4 regions of the Pantoea sp. X-Soil-TKNS-1279 genome follow, and region 4 is predicted to be linked to each of the others. Evidence: predicted binding sites of a transcription regulator. Region 4 holds the regulator's gene; each other region holds the start of a gene.
What was found. Region 4 encodes LexA, which represses DNA repair genes until DNA is damaged. Its sites were predicted from a motif close to TNCTGTATGTACATACAGNA; they were not measured.
Positions count from the first base shown of each region.

Region 1: the regulator LexA is predicted to act here: its motif matches at 1,057-1,076, upstream of AC6I8N_RS07140 (DNA translocase FtsK 4TM domain-containing protein).
Region 2: the regulator LexA is predicted to act here: its motif matches at 1,002-1,021, upstream of dinB (DNA polymerase IV).
Region 3: the regulator LexA is predicted to act here: its motif matches at 997-1,016, upstream of metR (HTH-type transcriptional regulator MetR).

Region 1 covers NZ_AP035948.1:1,526,916-1,529,120, reverse strand. The annotation lists gene AC6I8N_RS07140 (DNA translocase FtsK 4TM domain-containing protein) at 1-995, opposite strand, end outside; gene lrp (leucine-responsive transcriptional regulator Lrp) at 1,115-1,609, opposite strand; gene trxB (thioredoxin-disulfide reductase) at 2,133-2,205, shown strand, end outside.
Region 2 covers NZ_AP035948.1:993,486-995,690, reverse strand. The annotation lists gene dinB (DNA polymerase IV) at 1-989, opposite strand, end outside; gene dpaA (peptidoglycan meso-diaminopimelic acid protein amidase) at 1,233-1,979, shown strand; gene AC6I8N_RS04490 (class II glutamine amidotransferase) at 1,950-2,205, opposite strand, start outside.
Region 3 covers NZ_AP035948.1:239,273-241,477, reverse strand. The annotation lists gene metE (5-methyltetrahydropteroyltriglutamate--homocysteine S-methyltransferase) at 1-871, opposite strand, end outside; gene metR (HTH-type transcriptional regulator MetR) at 1,049-1,981, shown strand; gene AC6I8N_RS01085 (YehS family protein) at 2,035-2,205, shown strand, end outside.
Region 4 covers NZ_AP035948.1:382,888-385,092, forward strand. The annotation lists gene plsB (glycerol-3-phosphate 1-O-acyltransferase PlsB) at 1-322, opposite strand, end outside; gene AC6I8N_RS01720 (diacylglycerol kinase) at 448-816, shown strand; gene lexA (transcriptional repressor LexA) at 922-1,536, shown strand; gene dinF (MATE family efflux transporter DinF) at 1,627-2,205, shown strand, end outside.

The sequences.
Region 1 (2,205 bases), 1.1 Mb from region 4:
TACAACGGCGGCGCGGCGGGAGTTTCAGCCACCACCGGTGTTGTCAGAGCAGGAGGAACCGTAGCCGCAGGCTGGACCGATTGCACCACCGGCTGCGGCGCAGCGGGCACAACCGCTGGCGACGTTGTCGGTTGTACTACGGGTTCCTGGCGAGCCGCTTCACTGCTCACCGCAATCGCTGCTGCCGTAGCGGCACTGGCTTTCGCCAACAGGGGATCATCCCCGGCAGCATCAAGCGGTGCCTCATTCACCTTACGCGGTTTTGCCAGCAGCACATCATCGTCATCAGATGTAGCCGCACGCAACGCGGGTACAGCCTCATCGACCGGCTGCTGCTCGTCCTCGTATTCATCTTCTTCCTGCCAGGGTTCATCCTGGCGGGAGCGATTGCTGGCAAATGTCAGCACGCCCATCACGACACCGCCGATTCTTTCGGCAATCGTTAACCATGACCAACCGGTGTAGAGGGTAATCCCCGCCGCCCAGACGCACAGCAGCGTTAAAGTGCCACCTGCGGAGCTGAACCAGGGTGCCATCGCGTTGCTGATCAGGCTGCCGATCACACCACCGGAGGCGAAATACCAGATGTCGTCAGCGTTAAGCGCCGCAAGACCACAGGTGGTTACCACCAGCGCCAGCACGCCAATCAGGCGCAGCCCCACCGCAAAGTAATCGATGTAGTCGTGACGATCGCGCTGACGGAAAGTAATCCAGCACAAGCCAATAATGACCGGAGGAATGGCATAGGCCATCACGCCGAAGATAAATAGCAAGGTGTCGGCTAGCCATGCACCGACGCTGCCACCCAGATTGTGGATAGGCTCGTGCCAGGCCGTTTGCGACCAACTGGGATCGGAAGGGTTAAAACTGACCAAAGAAACCATCAGATAGATGGCAAACAGGGCCACAAGGATAAGCAACGCTTCAAGCAGCCGACGTCCGCTGCTCAGCGGTTGTAATGAAACGTCTTTGTCTTCTGTATATTCCTGGCTCAAGAGAACTCTCCAGGTGCCTGTAAATTAAGAAGGCAACAGCGTCGGGCTGGCCCGACGCTGGTCCTGTATGAATTCACAGGAGTGTACCGAAATCCTGCACGCTTTGCACCTGCCCTGCGTTAACGGGTTTTGATCACCAGGCGATTGCTCTGTTTGACCTCTTCCATTACCACATAGGTGCGGGTGTCGTTTACGCCCGGCAGGCGTAGCAAGGTCTCACCCAACAGCTTGCGATATGCTGACATATCCGGCACACGGGTTTTCAGCAGATAGTCAAAGTCACCGGAAACGAGGTGACACTCTTGAGTTTCCTCAAGTTTTTGCACGGCGGCGTTAAATTGCTCAAACACATCTGGCGCGCCACGATTCAGAGTAATCTCAACAAATACCAGCAGCGAAGCATCGAGATAGTGCGGGTTGAGCTGTGCGGTATAGCCAAGAATGAAACCCTGACGTTCCAGGCGACGAACACGCTCAAGGCATGGCGTCGGCGATAATCCAACACGTTTCGAAAGCTCGACATTGGAAATACGACCGTCTTTCTGCAATTCATTCAGAATGTTTCTGTCGATACGATCCAGATCTTTTCCGGGGCGCTTCTTATTGTCTACCATTATTATTGTCTCTCTTAATTCCTTCCCTTAACCTGCCACACCCTGAAAACATTCATTGCTCAGGGCCTTACTCGAAGTGAAGACGATAAGCCTGAGCAGTAATGCGACCATCCGTATGACGCATGTTGTCTGTCCACATCATGCGTCATTACCAATGTCAGACTGTTTAAATCTGGCGAAACAAACCAAAACAGGTATGAAATTCTGTTTTGTATCGCTAAATCTTCTTTGCTTCTGACAATGTTTTCGCAAATGCGCAGGCGATTGTCAAAGTAAAACATCCAAATTCAGTACAAGATGCCAGACAGAGTGCTGGGTTCCTGTTTTCTAATGAGATTTTTTATACAGCTGCACCACTAATTACCGAGCATTGCCCCCTTTTGGCGCAATCCGCGTGCAGAATTCCTTCTCATCGTCTACGCCGCTCGCAGCGATTGTTAACAAAATTGCTGAAGACTTTTTTTGCGGCGGCAATTTCCCTACAATCGCTAGCTATGTTGTCAGAAAAAAAACTGAGGAACACATGAGTACGGCCAAACACAGTAAGCTGCTCATTCTGGGCTCCGGCCCTGCCGGTTACACCGCTGCAGTCTATG
Region 2 (2,205 bases), 610 kb from region 4:
CTGACGCCCCGTCCGGCACGGCGTTCATCCCAGGTTTTGCGCGCCACGGCGATCATGTCCTCTTTATTCAGCACCGGCCAGATATGCTCCTGGGTCGTCAGTTGGAAATCATTAAACTTCAGCTTCACCCCCTGACGGGCGATCAGCTTATCCGGGCGAATCCGCGTCAAACGACGATCCAGCTCCTCGTACAGATAATCAATAATTTCCAGGCACTGCTCCCAGCGATGAATATCTTCCATCAGGGTGCGTTCAACGCCGAGAGATTTGCGTTCCCGCTCAACCACCACGCCACGCTCATCAACGCCGTGGCTGCGCTCCCACAACACCCGACCAAATTTGCCAAAGCGTTTGAGCAGACGCGCCAGGTCGGTTTGCTGCACATCGCCACAGGTCAGAAGCCCCATCTCCTCCAGTTTTTTCGCCGACACTTTGCCAACGCCTGGAATTTTGCTCAAAGGCAGCGTCAGCAAAAAATCCGGCATCGCCTGCGGCGTAATGACGAACTGGCCGTTGGGCTTGTTCAAATCAGACGCGATTTTGGCGAGAAACTTAATTGGCGCGATACCTGCTGATGCGGTGAGCTGCGTTTCCCGCCAGATGTCGGCGCGGATCGCCTGCGCCATCAAAGTGGCAGACCCCTGACAATGTGGACTGTCAGTCACATCAAGGTAAGCTTCATCCAGCGAAAGCGGCTCAATCAGGGAAGTATACCGGGCAAAGATAGTGCGGATCTGGCGCGAGGCTTCTTTATAGGCTTCGAAACGTCCGGGCAGCAGACGCAGATGTGGACAGAGCTTTAACGCCATCGCGGTAGGCATCGCGCTACGGACGCCATACTCGCGTGCCGGATAGTTGGCGGTACTGATGACGCCACGCTGTACCCGGCTGCCGCCAATGGCGATGGGGATATCACGCAAAGAGGGATCGTCGCGCATTTCAACTGCCGCGAAGAAGCAGTCCATATCGACATGAATGATCTTACGCATACCCCCTCCGAATACTGGATAAGTATACAGCATCGAAAGATATCAGCAATATTTGTCGCTGCCAGCATTAAAGTTTACAAATTTATGGCCGTAATCCCATTGAGAAATGGCTATTTTCTCAGCCACTGGCTTGATTAAACGCCAGACAATGTTAATGTTGCGCTGCGGTAGCGGATATTTCCGATAATGCAATACAGAGACGTTATGCGTCAGAGTTTTTCTTCACTTCAAGGTACACACAGAATGGGCAGAATCGCATTATTCCTTGCGATGATTGTTATGCCGGTCCTTAGCTGGGCAATGACGCCAGAGCCAGTTAACCCACAGGCTCCGGTCAGTAAAGAACTAAAAAAACAATTACTTGGCACGCCGGTTTATATTCAGATCTTCAAGGAAGAACGCACGCTGGAACTGTACGGCAAGATCGGTAATGAATATCGTCTGCTGGATAGCTACCGCATTTGTAATTTCTCTGGCGGTTTGGGACCCAAACGCCGTGAGGGCGATTTTAAAAGTCCGGAAGGATTTTATAGCGTCAAGCTGAATCAGTTAAAACCGGATAGCCACTATTATCGCGCCATCAATACCGGCTTCCCGAATCAATTTGACCGTGATAATGGTTACAGCGGCAAATATCTGATGATTCACGGCGACTGTAAGTCAATTGGCTGCTATGCCATGACCAACGCCTACATGGACGAGATTTATACCTATGTGAACGCGGCGCTGCGTAACGGCCAGCAAGAGATCGCCCTGAGCATCTTCCCGTTCCGTATGACCGACAGCAATATGCAGCGTCATCGCTACTCCACTTACGCCAGCTTCTGGCGTCAGTTGCAGCCGGGCTATGCGTACTTTGAGAAGTACCATCAGCCGCCGACGGTCAACGTTACCGCCACCGGCCAGTATGCGGTGAACAGCAGTCCGGCGGTGATGACCGCGCCAGACGCTGCATCAAAATCATTCCTGGCGCTCTCCCAGGCAAAATAATACCCATTCACCTGGCACTATCCGGTGCCAGGTTTCATTTCCCGTTAGCGGCTGCGTTGCAATCACCGTCACCACATCCTGCGGCGTGGTCTGCTGCTGAAAATCAATTTCCACATCCTGATCAAGCAACTTCGCTTTACCAAAGGGCGCACGGCGGGTGATCCAAAACAGATTGGTGGAACAGAACGCCATCAGATAACGTCCGTCCGACAACAGCATATTAAAC
Region 3 (2,205 bases), 140 kb from region 4:
TCACCCCGACCGACAGCAGCCATTCGGCAGGTAGTTGTTGGTGGAGCTGTTGAATATCGTCTTTGCCGTGCACCAGGTCAACGTGCAGGCCCTGCACCGGCAGCGCTTTGATCACTTCCAGGTTTTGGCCGATGCTGTCGAAGTAGGTGGTCAGCAGCAGTTTGGTTGCACCCTGTAGCGCGTCATAAGCGGGTTGAAACGCCGCGCGCCACGCCGCTGGCAATTCCAGCGACAGTGACGGTTCATCAATCTGCACCCATTCGATACCGCGTTTTTTCAGTTCAGCCAGCACCTGTTGGTAGACCGGCAGGATCGCTGGCAGCAATGACAGGCGGTCAAACTGTTCACCCTTCACTTTACCCAACCACAGGTAAGTCACCGGACCGAGCAGCACAGGTTTGACGTTGTGACCGAGCGCCAGCGCTTCGTCCACTTCGTCCAGCAATTGGGTCCAGGTCAGTTTGAACTGCTGCCCACGGGTGAATTCCGGCACCATGTAGTGATAGTTGGTGTTAAACCATTTGGTCATCTCCGCGGCAGCCGCCGGTTCACCGGTCGGTGCACGGCCACGGCCCAGGCGGAACAGGGTGTCGAGATCGACTGAACCCTCTTTATTCTGATGACGTGCCGGTACGTTGCCCAGCAGCAGGCTGGTGGTCAGTACGTGATCGTACCAGGCGAAGTCGCCCACGGGCAGCAGGTCCACACCCGCATCTTTCTGTTGTTGCCAGTGGCGCGCACGCAGTTCACGGCCCACAGCCAGCAGTTCTTCCTGTGAACTGTTACCTGCCCAGTAGCTTTCCTGAGCTTTCTTCAATTCACGACGCAAACCGACGCGAGGGAAACCGAGTGTGTGGTTCAGAATGGTCATTTTTTGTTCTCCAGGTATTCTTAACTGTGCAGCACGCGCTTCAAATCAGGGTCAACATAGACTGGTCACAACGCTTGCTGGAGATGTTTAGCCGTCCAGATGTTTACACCGCTATATTCTGCGGGTACTGTATGTTCCTCAAGCGCAAATTGTTCAATCTCGATGTGAAGGACTCTCATGATCGAACTCAAACACCTGCGAACGCTGCAAGCGTTAAGGAATACCGGTTCGCTGGCTGCCGCCGCTGCCCAGCTTCATCAAACGCAATCGGCGTTGTCTCATCAGTTCAGCGATCTGGAGCAACGGCTGGGCTTTCGCCTGTTTGTGCGTAAGAGCCAGCCGCTACGCTTTACGCCACAGGGGGAGATCCTGTTACAACTGGCTGAGCAGATCCTGCCGCAGATTCAGCAAGCCTTGCAGGCTTGTCATGAGCCGCATCAAACCACGCTGCGTATTGCGATTGAGTGTCACAGTTGCATTCAGTGGCTGACGCCTGCGTTAAATAATTTCCGTCAGAGTTGGCCCCAGGTGGTGATGGATTTTAAATCTGGCGTGACCTTTGATCCACAACCAGCCTTGCAACAGGGTGAGCTGGATGTGGTGCTGACCTCGGATATTCTGCCGCGCAGCGGTTTGTTCTATTCGCCGATGTTCGATTTTGAGGTGCGTCTGGTGATGGCCCCGGCTCATCGACTGGCAAACGTTGAGCACATTTCACCGGAAGATTTGGCAGATGAAGTGCTGATGATTTACCCGGTGCAGCGTCAGCGTCTCGATATTTGGCGAAACTTCCTGCAACCGGCAGGCATCAGCCCAGCCCTGAAGAGTGTTGATAATACCCTGTTGTTGATTCAGATGGTGTCAGCCGGTATGGGCATTGCGGCGTTACCACATTGGGTAGTGGAGAGTTTTGAACAACAGGGGTTGGTGGTGACGAAAACGTTGGGCGATGGGTTGTGGAGCCGTTTGTATGCGGCAATGCGCGATGGTGAGCAGCGTCAGCCGGTGCTGGAGGCGTTTGTGCGCTTTGCCCGTCAGCATGCCTGCGAACATTTGCCGTTTGTACGTGATGCTGCGCGCCCGGGTTCGTTACAGCCCCTGTCTTCCTGAGTTAGCCTGCTCTATAATGCGCCGCCTTAACCCGCGACCAGGAGATTTTCACCATGACTAATAACGATGTGCTGCGCAGTGTGCGCTATATGCTGGACCTGAGCGACAGCAAAGTGGTGGAGATTTTTGCTCTGGCAGGCAGCGATGTGCCGCTGGAAGATGTTCAGGCATGGCTGAAGAAGGACGATGACGCTGCATATCGTCCTTGCCCGGACGTGCTGATG
Region 4 (2,205 bases):
AGTCATGGAACAGCTTTACGGACTCCAGATTCGGCACGAAATACGGGAAAACACGCGGTCCATCGTGGATAAACACATGTCGCGGCAGCAATGAGCCGTCAATTTCCAGCGGTGCGAGCGGATCCGGCAGATCGTGTTTCAGACACTGCGAACGCAGTGTGAGGAGATCGGCCTTGGAATCATAAGGCAGTACATACAGGATAGGCCGCGTCGGATCCAGTCCATGCTCGGACACGGGATCGGCGGGAATGGCCTTACTCTTTACCAAAATGGAGAGTGGTAAATTCAATAATTTATAATAAAGTTTACGCCAACCTGACATAGACAACTTCAAGCCTCTTGTTAGCAAAGCGCGGCAAGCATACCAGAATGCGCCGCGAAAATCTGTGGCTGCACCACTCCGGCTGCCCAGACATTGACGTCAAAACGAGTAAAGGGTTCAACGACATGGCAAATAACGTCACCGGTTTTCTCAGGATAGTGAAAGCAGCCGGTTATTCCTGGCAGGGATTGCGCGCTGCCTGGACACATGAAGCAGCGTTTCGCCAGGAAGCTATTGCCGCATTAGTGGCAATTATAGTGGCGTGCTGGCTGGATGTTGATGCTATTTCCCGCGTACTCATGATTGGTTCCGTAGTGCTGGTGGTCATTGTTGAGATCCTGAATAGCGCCATTGAAGCCGTTGTCGACCGCATTGGTCAGGAACGCCATCCGCTGGCTGGACGCGCGAAAGACATGGGATCGGCCGCCGTGTTGCTGGCTATTTTACTGGCGCTGTTTGTCTGGATCGCGCTGCTTTGGTCACATTTGCGATAAGGATTCCGGATTCATCAACTCGCTGATTTTTCCCTCAGTTTTGGTTTCCATTTCACCAATACCTGTATATACTCACAGCGACTGTATAAACAACCAGGGGGCGGGATGAAAGCGTTAACCAGCAGGCAGCAACAGGTCTATGATCTGATTCGCGACCATATTAACCAGACGGGCATGCCGCCAACGCGTGCGGAAATTGCTTCGCAGCTGGGCTTCCGCTCACCTAATGCGGCAGAAGAACACCTGAAAGCATTAGCGCGTAAAGGCGTTATTGAGATCGTTTCCGGCGCTTCGCGCGGCATTCGTTTATTGATGGAAGAAGAAGCCAGTGAGGGGCTGCCATTGGTTGGCCGTGTCGCTGCGGGTGAACCTTTGCTGGCGCAGGAGCACATTGAAGCGCACTACCAGGTCGATGCTAACCTGTTCAAACCCAGCGCTGATTTCCTGCTACGTGTCAGCGGCATGTCGATGAAAGATATCGGCATTATGGATGGTGATCTGCTGGCGGTACACAAAACACAGGAAGTGCGTAACGGCCAGGTTGTCGTCGCACGTATCGATGATGAAGTCACGGTGAAGCGCTGGAAAAAGCAGGGCGCAATTGTGCAACTGCTGCCGGAAAACAGCGACTTCCAGCCGATTGTTGTTGATACCCGCGAACAATCCCTGACGGTCGAAGGGCTGGCGGTAGGCATTGTGCGTAACGGCGAGTGGCTCTGATACCTTGATTCCCCCTGCTACGGCAGCCTTCTGTGCTGCCGTGGTTTTATTCTCTGACAAGACGGTAGTGCAGCAAACCGGGACGGGCTGATGCAGCTGTTTTCCTCCTCTGACAAAGCACTCTGGCGGCTGGCGCTGCCTATGATTCTCTCCAATATCACTGTTCCGCTACTTGGCGTGGTTGATACCGCCGTCATTGGTCATCTCGATAGTCCCATTTATCTCGGCGGTGTGGCGGTTGGCACCACGGCGACCAGTTTCATCTTTATGTTGCTGCTGTTTTTACGTATGAGCACCACCGGGCTGACTGCTCAGGCATTTGGTGCTGGCAACAAAAAGGCACTGGCTCGGGCGCTTACCCAGCCTTTACTCATTGCCCTGGTGGCCGGTGTGCTGTTTATTTTGCTGCGCACGCCAGTCAGTAATCTGGCAGCGGTGCTGATGGGTGGCAGCCAGGAGGTCCAACAGCAGGCGCAATTGTTCATTCAGATTCGCTGGCTGAGCGCTCCCGCCACGCTGGCAAACCTGGTCATCCTCGGTTGGTTGTTGGGGGTGCAATATGCGCGTGCGCCAGTGGTGCTACTGGTGGTGGGGAATTTGGTCAATATCCTGTTGGATCTGGCGTTTGTGTTGGGGCTGCATTGGGGCGTAGCAGGTGCCGCAGCAGCA